DNA from 4 places in the Streptomyces sp. SID14515 genome. Region 3 is predicted to be linked to each of the others. Evidence: riboswitches for the same ligand, from Rfam matches in the RefSeq annotation. Region 3 holds a riboswitch; each other region holds the start of a gene.
What was found. A riboswitch is a leader RNA that binds a small molecule or an ion and turns the genes downstream of it on or off. The one in region 3 is predicted to bind cobalamin.
Positions count from the first base shown of each region.

Region 1: linked by a shared signal. The riboswitch ahead of G3I54_RS14965 (ribonucleoside-diphosphate reductase subunit alpha) and the one ahead of metE (5-methyltetrahydropteroyltriglutamate--homocysteine S-methyltransferase) in region 3 are both predicted to bind cobalamin.
Region 2: linked by a shared signal. The riboswitch ahead of G3I54_RS30840 (ABC transporter substrate-binding protein) and the one ahead of metE (5-methyltetrahydropteroyltriglutamate--homocysteine S-methyltransferase) in region 3 are both predicted to bind cobalamin.
Region 4: linked by a shared signal. The riboswitch ahead of G3I54_RS19550 (cobalamin biosynthesis protein) and the one ahead of metE (5-methyltetrahydropteroyltriglutamate--homocysteine S-methyltransferase) in region 3 are both predicted to bind cobalamin.

Region 1 is NZ_JAAGMH010000074.1:31,815-35,204, forward strand. It holds gene G3I54_RS14965 (ribonucleoside-diphosphate reductase subunit alpha) at 1-1,898, opposite strand, end outside; cobalamin riboswitch at 2,035-2,170, opposite strand; gene G3I54_RS14970 (GNAT family N-acetyltransferase) at 2,223-2,732, opposite strand; gene G3I54_RS14975 (hypothetical protein) at 2,732-3,390, opposite strand, start outside.
Region 2 is NZ_JAAGMH010000130.1:45,004-48,393, reverse strand. It holds gene G3I54_RS30850 (acyl carrier protein) at 82-357, shown strand; gene G3I54_RS30845 (beta-ketoacyl-[acyl-carrier-protein] synthase family protein) at 354-1,577, shown strand; cobalamin riboswitch at 1,678-1,865, shown strand; gene G3I54_RS30840 (ABC transporter substrate-binding protein) at 1,924-2,970, shown strand; gene G3I54_RS30835 (iron chelate uptake ABC transporter family permease subunit) at 3,078-3,390, shown strand, end outside.
Region 3 is NZ_JAAGMH010000143.1:30,143-33,532, reverse strand. It holds gene metE (5-methyltetrahydropteroyltriglutamate--homocysteine S-methyltransferase) at 1-1,702, opposite strand, end outside; cobalamin riboswitch at 1,867-2,083, opposite strand; gene G3I54_RS34335 (MFS transporter) at 2,115-3,390, opposite strand, start outside.
Region 4 is NZ_JAAGMH010000091.1:57,810-61,199, forward strand. It holds gene G3I54_RS19540 (inorganic phosphate transporter) at 1-883, shown strand, start outside; gene G3I54_RS19545 (hypothetical protein) at 896-1,126, shown strand; cobalamin riboswitch at 1,299-1,431, shown strand; gene G3I54_RS19550 (cobalamin biosynthesis protein) at 1,581-2,576, shown strand; gene G3I54_RS19555 (cobyric acid synthase) at 2,573-3,390, shown strand, end outside.

The DNA of each region.
Region 1 (3,390 bases), on a different contig from region 3:
CACTCGTACACCCCGGCGATCGAGGCGATGGTGGCGGTCGGCGCGATGGCCAGCAGCAGCGAGTTGCGCATACCGGTCTTCGCGACCCGGGCGCGCAGGGCGTCCCAGCGCTCCGGCCAGTTCAGCTCGGTGTCGTAGTGGTCCGGGTGGAGGACACCGCGCGCGGCACGCGTCTCCGACCACGCGGGCAGCGGGCCCGAGCGCTCGGCGAGGTCGCAGGACGCCTCGTACGCGGCCAGCATGATCCGCTCGGAGATCTTCGTCGAGAGCGCGCGGGCCTCGGGGGAGTCGAAGGGCAGGCGCAGCTGGAAGAAGACGTCCTGGAGGCCCATCGCGCCCAGGCCGACCGGCCGCCAGCGGGAGTTGGAGCGCCCGGCCTGCTCGGTCGGGTAGAAGTTGATGTCGACGACTCGGTCCAGGAAGGTCACGGCGGTGCGCACGGTGGCGTCCAGCCGGTCCCAGTCGATCGAGCCGTTCGCCACGAAGGCGCCCAGGTTGACCGAGCCCAGGTTGCAGACGGCCGTCTCGCCGTCGTCGGTGACCTCCAGGATCTCTGTGCACAGGTTCGAGGAGTGCACGACCCGGCCCGGCTCGGCGGTCTGGTTCGCGGTCCGGTTGGAGGCGTCCTTGAACGTCATCCAGCCCTGGCCGGTCTGCGCGAGGGTCCGCATCATCCGGCCGTACAGCTCACGCGCCGGAATCGTCCTGCGGGCCAGGCCCTTGGCCTCGGCCGCGCGGTAGGCCGCGTCGAACTCGTCGCCCCACAGGTCGACCAGCTCGGGCACCTCGGCGGGCGAGAACAGCGACCAGTCGGTGTCCGCGTCGACCCGGCGCATGAACTCGTCCGGGATCCAGTGCGCCAGGTTCAGGTTGTGCGTACGCCGCTGGTCCTCACCGGTGTTGTCGCGGAGCTCCAGGAACTCCTCGATGTCGGCGTGCCAGGTCTCCAGGTAGACCGCCGCCGCGCCCTTGCGCCGGCCGCCCTGGTTCACCGCCGCGACGGAGGCGTCCAGCGTCTTGAGGAACGGCACGATGCCGTTGGAGTGCCCGTTGGTGCCCCGGATCAGCGAACCCCGGGCGCGGATGCGGGAGTACGACAGACCGATGCCGCCCGCGTGCTTGGAGAGCCGCGCCACCTGGTGGTAGCGGTCGTAGATCGAGTCCAGCTCGTCCTTCGGCGAGTCCAGCAGATAGCAGGAGGACATCTGCGGGTGCCGGGTGCCGGAGTTGAAGAGCGTGGGGGAGGAGGGGAGGTAGTCCAGCCGGCTCATCAGCCCGTACAGCGCGGCGACCTCGTCCAGCGCCCGCACCGACTCGTCCTCGGCGAGGCCCGCGGCCACACGCAGCATGAAGTGCTGCGGGGTCTCGATCACCTGGCGGGTGAGCGGGTGGCGCAGCAGATAGCGGCTGTGCAGCGTACGCAGACCGAAGTAGCCGAAGCGGTCGTCGGCGCCGTCCGCCAGGGCCTGCTCGACGAGCTGGTCGAGCGCGGTCGCGTGCAGCGCCACGAACGCGGCGGTGCGGTCGGCGATCAGGCCCTCGCGGTGGCCGACGGCGACCGAGGCGGAGAAGGACGTCGCGCCCTGCCCAGCGGCCTCGTCCGCGATCGTGCGGGTCAGCAGCCGGGCGGCGAGCCGGGAGTACGCCGGGTCCTCGGAGATCAGCCCCGCGGCGGCCTCGGTGGCCAGCGAGCGCAACTCGGCCTCGTCGGAACGGGCGTTGCGCCCGCGCAGCGCGGCGGCGGCGACCCGGCCGGGGTCGGTGTCGGGCAGATCGACGGTGAGGTCGGTCAAGGTCCGCAGCAAAGCGGTCCCGGGTCCGTCGTTCGGGGCGTTCCCGGCCGTGGTGGACTCGGCGGATTCGGTGGCTGAAACCGGATCGGCGGGCGCGATGGTCACTGGGCTTTCCCTCGCTCGGCAGGGGGCCGGCAGCAGGCGGGGAAGCCGGGCAGCGCGAAACCCGAGGCAGGGCAGCACAGCTGACGGCGTCCACCGGCCTATCCGCGAGGCCCGGACGTCTGGCATCCGGTTCGGTCGAGCCGGACGCGCTGTCGACAGGTCTTCGGACTTCAGGTGTGCAAAAGCACACTGATCACACCGTTGCGGGACAGTTCCGGATTCGCACCGGATTCCCCTGCGACGACAGCGAGGTCGAGCATACATGTGGGGGCCGCCAGATGCTGCGGCCCCCACATGTTGTGTCGCGTCGATTTAATAAGCCCCTCAGGAGGCCGCCCCCAGCTCCAGCCGGAAGGTCATCAGGCGCAGGCCCGGCACCGGCTCCCAGTCCCGTTCGGGGGTCCGCAGAAAGCCGAGCCGACGGTAGATCCTATGGGCTCCGAGCATCGCCGGCTGCGTCGACAGCACCAGCGCCCGGACGCCGTCGGCGGATCGGGCCCGCTCGACGCACGCCCGTACGAGAGCCTCTCCCACACCCCGTCCGCGCCCCGCGCGGGCCACGGCCAGCATCCGGAATTCGGCCTCTTCCGGACCGGCTATGTCGCGCCACGGAGTGCCGGGAGCGGCATACGTCACACCGCCGAGCACCGCCCCGTCCGCGTCGAGCGCGACCAGCACTTCCGCCTCGGCCGCCCGCTGCTCCACCGCCCGCAACTTGAGCAGATACGGGTCCTGCGGGCCGTCCAGCAGATCGTCGCCGAGATACGCCTCGGCGATGATCTCGCCGAGCACGGCGTACTCGGCGGGTTCCGCCGCTCTGATCGTCAGATCCATCAGCCACTCGCTCCCACATCGTTGTTCGGGGCGCCGTCGCCCACCGGCGGCAGATCGCCGCGCTCGACCGGCTGTCGCCCGGCGGCCTCCCCGGCCGGCGGCAGCACCTGGTCCAGCTCGTGGTCGTCGGCGCGGTGGGCGGCCCGCGCCGACGACCGCAGCGTCGCCCGGTCCACCTTGTCGCGCACTCCGCTCAACGTGACCACGAGGCCGCCCTGTTCCTGGGCGTACGCGTGGCCGGACTCCGTGGCCCGGTACCACTGGCCGCCGTCCCGCTCGCACGTCTCCAGGGGCTCCTGGCCGCCGGCGGGCGCGGGATTCTTCGTACAGTCGGCCTCGGCGTGCGGGCGGCGCTCCACCGACAGCTGGATCTGCTGGCCCTCGGGCGTGGTGTAGACGCTGCCGAACCCGTCGTCGCCGACCACCCCGACCGACTGGCGCGCCAGGGTGTACCCGGGGGCCTCGGTCACCCACACATGCTCCGCGACGGTCTGTACGGCCCGCGCCCGCTCCTCCAACTCCGCCCGGTCGGGCGCCGGATCGCCCGAGGAGCTCCGGTCCGCCGCCTCCGAGCCGGGCGGACGCTCGGTGCCGCAGCCCGCCGCCGCGAGGGTCAGCGCCAGCGTCAGGGTCAGGAGGAGGGGCCGGAGCCGGGGCG
Region 2 (3,390 bases), on a different contig from region 3:
GTCGCTGCGTTCGACCACCCGCCGCACAGGAAATGCCCGAGCCGGCGCCATGCCGACGAAATGCCGATGAGAGGAATCGCCATGAAGACCATCCACCCCAAGATCACCGAGGTACTCACCGGGACGTTCAAGGTGCCCGCCGCCGAGATCCTGCCGGAGTCCACGATGGACAGCCTGGAGATGGACTCCCTCGCGGTCGCCGAGTTCGCCGTCATCATCAAGGAGACGCTGGGCGTCGACGCCGACTCGGAGAAGCTGTACAAGGACGCCACGCTGGCCGACATCTCCGCGTACATCGACGCGGCCGTCGGCAGCGCGGCGGCCGAGGCCACGGTGCCGGTGAGCAACACCCGATGAAGCGACCCGCCGTCGCCGTCACGGGGCTGGGCATGATCACCCCGGTCGGCCACACCACCGACACCACCTGGGACGGAGTCTGCGCCGGGGAGTCACCCGCCCGCACCGTCCCCGAACTGCACGGCTGCGCCGTCGACTTCGCCTGCACGGTCTCCGGCATCGACCTCGACGACGCGGTCGGCGGCCGGACCGCTTTCCGGATGGGCCGGTACGTCAAGTTCGCCGTCCTGGCCGCCCGGGAGGCGGTCGCCGACGCCGGGCTCGACCCCGAGCACTGGGACGGAGCCCGGGTCGCCGTCGTGGTCGGCACCAGCAGCGGAGGGTCCGCCGGACTCACCGAACAGGCCGTCGCCCTGGAGCGGCGCGGCCCCGAGGCCACCTCGCCCTCGGGCATCCTGCTGACCATCCCGAACATGCCCGCGGCCGAGATCGCCATCCGGATGAAGGCCACCGGCCCCAGCCTCGCCCCGTGCACGGCCTGTTCGTCCGGGGTGACCGCCCTGTCGGTGGCCCGGGACATGCTGACGCTGGGCCACTGCGACATCGCCATCGCCGGGGCCACCGAGTCGATCGTGTTCCCGGTCGCGATGACCGGCTTCGCCCGCTCCGGCGCGGCAGCGCTGCGGGACGGCGACCCCGCCCGCCTCTGCCGGCCCTTCGCCGCCGACCGGGCCGGGATCGTCATGGGCGAGGGCGCGGCGATCATGGTCCTGGAGCGGGCCGAGGACGCCCGGGCCAGAGGAGCCTCCCCCCGGGCGCTGATCGCCGGCACCGGCGCCACCACCGACGCCCACCACCCCACCAGCCCCCACCCCTCCGGGGACATCGCGCGGGCGGCCGTCGACGGTGCGCTGCACGACGCGGGCTGGCGGCCCGAAGACGTCGACCACGTCAACGCGCACGGGACGTCGACACCCCTCAACGACGCCACCGAAGCCGCGATCATCGGCCGGGCCTATCCGCACCGGCCGCCCGTCACCGCCCCCAAGGGCGTACTGGGCCACTGCATGGGGGCGGCCGGCGCCATCGAGGCGGGCCTGACGATCCTCACGCTCCAGCACGGGGTGGTCCCGCCGATCGCGAACCTGGACGCCCCCGCGCCCGGGTTCGACATCGACTGCGTCACCAAGACCCCGCGCGAGGTGCCCGTACGGCGGGCCGTCAGCCACTCCTTCGGCTTCGGCGGTCAGAACGCGGTGATCGCCCTCCAGGCTCCGTAACGGCGGAGTCCGCCGGGCCGGTGCGGCGGGCCGATCCCGCGCCGCACCGGCCCCGCGCCCAGCGGGCCGCCGCACCGCGTCTGATCTGCGGGAAGACGCGTGATAGCTTGCCGGGGCCAGTCGAACCCCAGCGACGGGGTCAGGGAATCCGGTGCGAAACCGGAACTGACGCGCAGCGGTGAGGGGGACGGGCGGGGCCACGGCCACTGGAGCACCCACGTGCTCTGGGAAGGCGTCCCGCCCGGACGAACCCGAGTCCGAAGACCTGCTGGCGCCCGCGCCCGCACCGTGGCGCGGGAACGTACGACGGGCTCCGCGGCTGGGCCCAGAGACACAGAGGTCCTTCGTGCTGTCCACGGCCACTCCCGCCCCGATACGTACCGCCGCCCTGCTCGCCGCGGGGCTCCTGCTGCTGACCGCCTGCGGCGAGGGCGGGAGCACCGGGGCCGCCGACGGGGAGAAGGCCGAGGGCTTCCCGCTCACCTTCAAGAACTGCGGGCGCACCGTCACCGTGAAGGCTCCGCCCCAGCGGGCCGTCTCCGTCGACCAGGGGTCGACCGAGATCCTGCTCTCGCTCGGGCTCGCCGACCGGCTCGCCGGTACCGCCACCTGGAGCGACCCGGTCATGAAGGGCCTGGAGAAGGCCAACGCCGGCGTCGAGCGCATATCGGAGAACCGGCCCTCCTCGGAGAAGGTCCTCGACAAGGAGCCCGACTTCCTCAGCGCCTCCTTCGCCTCGACCCTCGCCAAGGGCGGCGTCGCGCCCCGCGAACAGTTCGAGAAGCTCGGCGTCCCGACCTACATCTCGCCCGCCGACTGCGTCGGCAAGGACAACAGCGGCGGCGGCGACGGAGCCCGTACCGCACCGCTGACGATGGACAGCGTCTACACGGAAGTCCGCGAGCTGGCCCGGGTGTTCGGCGTCCCCGGGCGCGGTGACGCCCTGGTGAAGAAGCTCCGGGCCCGCGTGGCCAAGGCCACCGACGGCGTCGACGCCTCGGACGCCTCCCTCCTCTACTGGTTCTCCGACTCCAAGGCCCCTTATCTCGCGGGCTGTTGCGGCGCCCCCGGCGTCATCACCAAGGAGCTCGGCGCGAAGAACGTCTTCGACGACACCCACGACGAATGGCCCCAGATCAGCTGGGAGACCGTCGCCGACCGCAACCCCGACGTCCTGGTCATCGGCGACCTGAGCCGTATGATGCAGACCGCCGAGAGCGCCGAGAAGAAGATCGAGTTCCTGGAGTCCAACCCGGTCACGAAGACGATGGACGCCGTCAAGAACCGCCGTTACGTGCTGCTCAGCGGCCAGGCCATGAACCCCACCATCCGGACCGTCGAGGGCCTGGAGCGCGTCGCGGCCGGACTGCGCGACTTCGGGCTCACGGGGTGAGTGCCGCGAAGCGGAGGGCGGCGGAGCCCGCGCCGCCTGCGATCCCCGCGACGGAAGCGCGCCCGGCCGCCGCGCAACCCGTCGCCGCCGCCCCGCAGCCGGTCGCCGTGCCGTCCGGGCCGGTGTGGAGCGGCGGCCCGCTCGCCGTCCTCCTCTGGGTCGGCGGCGTCCTGCTCCTGCTGCTCTCCGTCGCGGTCGCCGTGACCATCGGGCCCGCCCGGATCTCGGTGCCCGACGTCTGGTCCGCCGTCGCGGCGCACCTCGGGTTCGGCGTCGGCGACCTCAGCCCGATCCGGGACGGCATCATCTGGAACCTCCGTATGCCCCGCACCCTCCTCGCCGCCGTGTGCGGCGCGGGGCTCGCGGTGTGCGGCACGGTGATGCAGTCCCTGCTGCGCAACCCGCTCGCCGACCCCTTCG
Region 3 (3,390 bases):
TGAGCATGCCCTTGACGGGGCGCTCGGTCAGCGACTGCGCGTACGTGGTCCAGCGCACCGTCATCGGCTCGGGGCGCGAGATGTCGCCCGCGAGGACCGGCGGGCGGACGTAGCGGGTGCCGTAGGACTGCACCCAGCCGTGCTGGGTGGCGAGGTAGCCGGTGAGCTGCTCGGCGAAGTACTGCACCATGTCGTTGCGTTCGGGCTCGCCGTGCACCAGGACGTCGAGTCCTGCCTTCTCCTGGAAGGAGAGGACCTCGCGGATCTCGTCCTTGATCCGGTCCTCGTAACCGGCCTCGTCGATACGGCCGGCCCGCAGGTCGGCCCGCGCGGTGCGCAGTTCGGTGGTCTGCGGGAACGAGCCGATGGTGGTGGTCGGCAGCAGCGGCAGCCCGAGGTGGGCGCGCTGGGCGGCGGTCCGCTCGGTGTACGGCTGCGAGCGGCGACCGTCGGCGTCGGTGATGGCCGCCGTACGGGCCCGGACGGCCGGGTCGCGGGTGATGGCGGCGTCGGCGCGGGAGGCCAGGTCGGCCCGGTTGGCGGCGAGTTCGGCGGCGATGGCCTCGGTGCCGCCGGACAGGCCGCGGGCCAGAACTACGATCTCCTGGGTCTTCTGCTTGGCGAAGGCGAGCCAGCGGGCGATCTGCGGGTCGATGTCGCTCTCGGCCTCGGCGTCCAGCGGGACGTGGAGGAGGGAGCTGGAGGCGGAGACGTCGACGTGGTCCGCGAGGCCGAGGAGCGTGCCGAGGGTGGCGAGCGACTTCTCGTAGTCGTTGATCCAGATGTTGCGGCCGTTGACGACACCCGCGACCAGGCGCTTGCCGGGCAGTCCGCCGACCGCCGCGAGGTCGTCGAGGTTCCCGGCGCCGGACTCGGTGAAGTCGAGCGCGAGACCGTCGACGGGGGCCTTGGCCAGGACCGGCAGCGCCTCGCCGAGCCGCCCGAAGTAGGAGGCGACCAGCAGCTTCGGCCGGTCGGTGAGTCCGCCCAGCTCGCGGTAGGCGCGGGCGGCGGCGTTCAGCTCGGCCGGGGTGCGGTCCTGGACGAGGGCGGGCTCGTCGAGCTGCACCCATTCCGCTCCTGCCGCGCGCAGGTCGGCGAGGACCTCGGCGTACACGGGAAGCAGCCGGTCCAGCAGGGTCAGCGGCTCGAAGTCCGCGGCCACACCGGGGGCCGCCTTGGCGAGCAGGAGGTAGGTGACGGGGCCGACGAGCACCGGGCGCGGGGTGTGGCCGAGCGCGAGGGCTTCCTTCAACTCCGCGACCTGCTTGGCGGAGTCGGCGGTGAACACCGTCTCCGGCCCCAACTCGGGCACCAGGTAGTGGTAGTTGGTGTCGAACCACTTCGTCATCTCCAGCGGCGCGACATCCTGCGTGCCGCGGGCCATGGCGAAGTAGCCGTCGAGGGCGTCGGCGCGGACCGCTTCGCGGTGCCGCTCGGGGACAGCGCCGACCATGACGCTGGTGTCCAGGACATGGTCGTAGTACGAGAAATCACCGGTCGGCACGTCGTGGACGCCGGCCTCGGCGAGCTGCTGCCAGGTCCCGCGGCGCAGTTCGGCGGCGGTCTGCCGGAGGGTGTCCGCGGTGACGCGGCCCTTCCAGTAGCCCTCGATGGCCTTCTTCAGTTCACGGTTCTGACCCTGGCGGGGGTAGCCGTACACGGTGGCCCGTGCTGCCGCGGCTGCGGGCTTCGCTGTCACGTGACTCTCCTTCGCGAGCGTGTCTGCTGTGCAGATCCCGGGACGGGACGCGGACGCGAAGGGATGACGCATCGGGCGGATGCCGGGACACGTCGAACCGTGTCCGTCCACCTGATGGTTACGCCGACCCGCCCACGAGGTCACCGAGATCTCCGCACGCGAACGGTCGCGTGCGGGCAGCGGGCAGGTCTTCGGACTCGCGGGCACGTCTGCCGGAGGCAGACACCTACTGGCCGTCGCTTCCCAGACCCGGCCGGGCCCAGTGCGTATGACGGCGGTCGTTCCCACTCACCGCTGCGGGGCAGTCCCGGATTCCCACCGGGTTCCCTCTTACGACACCCCATCTGGCGGACAGGGCGAACCAGCTGCACCGGTCAGCCTAAGGGGGCGACCGCCGGGCGCACACCGTTGTTCACACTTCGGACGGTGATGTGAGACACGAGGCGGCCCTTTCCGGCCGCCCCCGGCCCGCGTCGCCCGGCGGTGGTCCGGTGCGCCGGCGCGCGCCCGGCAGCAGCGCCGCGGGGACCAGCGCGAGCGCGGCCGTCGCGGCGAGCACCAGGAGCGCCGCCCCCATCGCCCCCTCCCACCGCTCCGCCTGTCCGGCTCCGGCGGCGGGCAGCAGACCGGCGGCGACCGCGATGCCGAGAACGGGTCCGATGTTCACGGCGGTCTGTTTGAGGCCGCCCACCACTCCGGCGTATCCGGGCGGCGCGTCGCCCACCACCGTGCCGGTGGCGGTGACCATCACCGTGGCGTACCCGGCGCCCAGCACGGCGAAGGCCGCGCCCATCGCCACCGGTCCGGTGCCGCTGTCGGTTCCGGCCAGCCATCCGATGCCGAGGACGACCAGCAGGGTGCCGCCGAGCGCGGTGGTCCGCGCGCCGAATACGCGCAGCACGCGCCCGGCGATCGGCGCGCCGACGATCATCAACGCCGTCATGGGCAGGGCGCGCAGGGCGCTGTCGAGCGGGGCGAGGCCCAGCGCGTACTGCAGGAAGTACGTGCTGACGAACAGGGCGCCGAACATGCCGCTCGCGGTGAACAGCAGCAGCACCATGGAGGCGGTGACCGGCACCGACCGTGCGACCGCCGCGGGTACCAGCGGATTGCGGCTGCGGCGTTCGTGGCGGACGAGGACGGCCGCGACGGCGGCCGAGCAGAGCAGTCCCCCCACCGTGCGGCGGTCGGCCCAGCCGTGGAGTTCCACCTCGGCGAGCGCGTTCACCAGGAGGGCGAGCGCGGCCGCGAGGAGGAGTGCTCCGCCGATCTCCGGGCGGCGGCTCGATGTCCGTACGGCGGTGTCCTCCGGGACGCGGGCCGCCAGGCAGAGCAGGCCGATCAGGAGCGCGATGGGCACGTTGACGACGAAGACGGACCGCCAGCCGAACTGCGCCACCAGGAAACCGCCGAGCAGCGGACCGGCGCCGGCCGCCACCCCGATGGCGCTGGTCCGCAGGGCGACCGGCAGGCCGAGCCGGTCCGGCGGGTAGACCTGGCGCAGCAGCGCCAGTGTCGCCGGCTGCAACAGGGCGCCGAACACTCCTTGTACGGCGCGCAGCGCGACGACCCAGCCGACCGAGGGCGCCACGGCGATGCCCGCGGACGCGGCGCCGAAGCCGAGCGATCCGATCAGGAGCAGGCGGGTGTGGCCGTACCGGTCCCCCAGCCGTCCGGCGAGGACGAGA
Region 4 (3,390 bases), on a different contig from region 3:
CGGCACCGTGGTCACCAAGGTGCTGCTCCCGGCGATCGCCGCCCCGCTGGTGGCCGGCCTCGCCGCGATGCTGGCCACGCGGCTGACGTACCGGATCAACCGCAACGTCACCGACCCGAACCAGCTGAAGTCGACGGCCAAGGGCTACCGGGCCGGACAGATCGCCTCCGCCGGTCTCGTCTCGCTCGCCCACGGCACCAACGACGCCCAGAAGACGATGGGCATCATCACCCTCGCCCTGGTCACCGGCGGCGTCCTCGCCCCCGGCTCCAACCCGCCGATGTGGGTCATCGTCTCCGCCGGTGTCGCCATCGCGCTCGGCACCTACCTCGGCGGCTGGCGCATCATCCGCACCATGGGCAGCGGCCTGACCGACCTCAAGCCGCCGCAGGGCTTCGCCGCCCAGACCAGTGCGGCGACCGTCATCCTGGCCTCCTCGCACCTCGGCTTCTCGCTCTCCACCACCCAGTCCTGCTCGGGTGCCGTGATGGGCGCGGGCCTCGGCCGCAAGGGGGGCGTGGTCCGCTGGTCCACCGCCACCCGGATGTTCGTCGCCTGGGGTCTGACGCTGCCGGCCGCGGGCCTGGTCGGCGCGGGCGCCGAGTTCCTGACCAAGCAGGGCACCTGGGGCATCACCGTCACCGCGATCCTGCTCGTCGGCGGCTCCTTCGCCATCTGGCTGGCCTCGCGCCGCCAGCCGGTCGACCACACCAACGTCAACGACACGGCCGTCGGCGAGGACGAGCCCCAGGGCGTCGTCACCACCGCCATCGCCGCGGTCCAGCCGCCGCCCGTCGGCGGCCCGGCCTCCGACCTCATGACCACCATCCCGGCTCCGGCCACGGCGCCCGACGACCCGGCCCGGCCGCCGGCCACGGTGTAAGGACAGATCCGCATGAAAATCGACTGGGCAGCTCTCGCCTCCGTCTTCGGTGTCAGTCTCGTGGTCACCGTCGCGCTGGTGGGCCTCTTCACCCTGGGCATCGTCGCCCTCTCCAAGCAGTCCGCCACGGCCGGCAGCAGCGCCTCCGGCGGATCAGTCGCGCTGGCGCGCACCGGCGCCTACGCCTGCTTCGCGCTGTGCGTGGCGGCGGTCTCGTACGGGATCTATCTGATCGTCGCCTGACCCCGCTCCACCGCACTCCGCAGCACCGCTTCGGGCCGGACACACCCTCGTGTGTCCGGCCCGAAGCGCGTCCGCGTGTGCGTCCGCACACAGTGGAGCCCCGCAGGTCAACAGCAAGTTGACGGGTGTTCGCGGGGCGTGGTGGACTGCCGGAGCCATTTACGGCGACAGCAGAGGAAGCCGGTGCGAATCCGGCGCGGTCCCGCCACTGTCACCGGGGAGCACTCCCCCACACCGGATGTCACGGCCCGCCGCACGCGGGCTGGAAGGCCGGGGGAACTGCGGATCCGGAAGCCAGGAGACTCTCGTCGCCGGTCACGTCGAACCAGGGCGCGGACCCTGAGTGAGGACCTACGCCATGCCCGGCCGCCGTGCGCCGCATCCCGTGCCCCCCAGTTACGGCCCCGGTGCCGGAACGTATGCCGGAACGCCTCTGACCGCGGCGGCCTGAGCCGTGCGTGCCGACCGCGTCTTCGCGTACGGCGCCACGGCCGGACTGATCGCCGACGCCCTGCTCGGCGACCCCCGACGCGGCCACCCCGTCGCCGGATTCGGCCGCGCCGCCGCGCGGGTGGAGTCCCTGCTGTGGCGTGACGACCGGGGCCGGGGCGCTCTGCACACCCTCGTGTGCGCCGGTGGCGCCGTGGGGGCCGCCGCGCTGGCCGCACGCGCCGTACGGGACCGGCCCGCGCTCGCCGTCGCGCTGACCGCCGCCACCGCCTGGTCCGTCGTCGGCGGTACGTCGCTGGGCCGGGAGGCCCGCGCCATCGGCGGCGCGCTGGCCGCCGGGGACCTGGAGGTGGCCCGGGAGCGGCTGCCGCATCTGTGCGGGCGCGATCCGCACTCCCTGGACGGTCCGGGCATCGCCCGCGCGGTCGTCGAGTCGGTCGCCGAGAACACCTCGGACGCCGTCGTCGGCGCGCTGGTGTGGGGAGCGATCGGCGGGGTGCCGGGGCTCGTCGGCTTCCGGGCCGTGAACACGCTCGACGCGATGGTCGGCCACAAGTCGCCCCGCCACCGCCGTTACGGCTGGGCCTCGGCCCGCCTGGACGATCTCGCGGGGTGGCCCGGCGCCCGGCTGACGGCCGCGCTGGCCGTGGCGGCGGGCGGGCGGCCCTCGGAGGCCGTACGCGCCTGGAAGGCCGACGCGGGCCGTCACCCGAGTCCGAACGCCGGTCCGGTGGAGGCCGCGTTCGCGGGGGCGCTCGGCGTACGGCTGGGCGGGACGCTGGCGTACGCGGGGCGCGTCGAGCACCGGCCGGTCTTGAACGGCGAGTCCGGGCGGGACGTGCGGAGCGCCGACATCGAACGCGCGGTACGGCTGTCGCGCCGGGTGAGTGCGCTGGCCCTCGGGGTGTGCGTGGCGGGGCGGCTGGTCGCCGGGCGCGTGATCGCCGGGCGCGTGGTCGCGGGACGGTCGTCGACAGGACGGAAGCGGGGACGGGCATGAGCGGCGGACTGCTGGTCGCGGGAACCACATCGGACGCGGGCAAGAGCGTCGTCACGGCGGGCATCTGCCGGTGGCTGGTGCGCCGGGGCGTGAAGGTCGCGCCGTTCAAGGCGCAGAACATGTCGCTGAACTCCTTCGTGACCCGGGAGGGCGCGGAGATCGGGCGGGCCCAGGCCATGCAGGCGCAGGCCGCCCGGGTGGAGCCGACGGCCCTGATGAACCCGGTGCTGCTGAAGCCCGGCAGCGACCGGTCCAGCCAGGTCGTGCTGATGGGCAAGCCGGTCGGCGAGATGAGCGCCCGGGGCTATCACGGAGGCCGTCAGGAGGCGTTGCTCGGGACGGTCACGGACTGTCTGGAGCAGTTGCGGTCGACGTACGACGCGGTGATCTGCGAAGGGGCCGGGTCGCCGGCCGAGATCAATCTGCGGCGGACCGACATCGTGAACATGGGGATCGCGCGGGCCGCGAAATTCCCTGTGCTGGTGGTCGGGGACATCGACCGGGGCGGGGTCTTCGCCTCGTTCTTCGGCACGACGGCGCTGCTGAGCGCGGAGGACCAGGCGCTGGTCGCCGGCTACCTCGTGAACAAGTTCCGAGGCGACGTCTCGCTGTTGGAGCCGGGCCTGGACATGCTGTACGACCTGACCGGGCGGCGGACGTACGGAGTGCTGCCGTACGCCCACGGGCTCGGCATCGACGAGGAGGACGGCCTGCGGGTGTCGATGCGGGGCGCGGTGCGCGAATCGGTCGTGGCTCCCCCGCACGGCGAGGACGTGTTGCGGGTCGCGGTCTGCGCGGTGCCGTTGATGTCCAA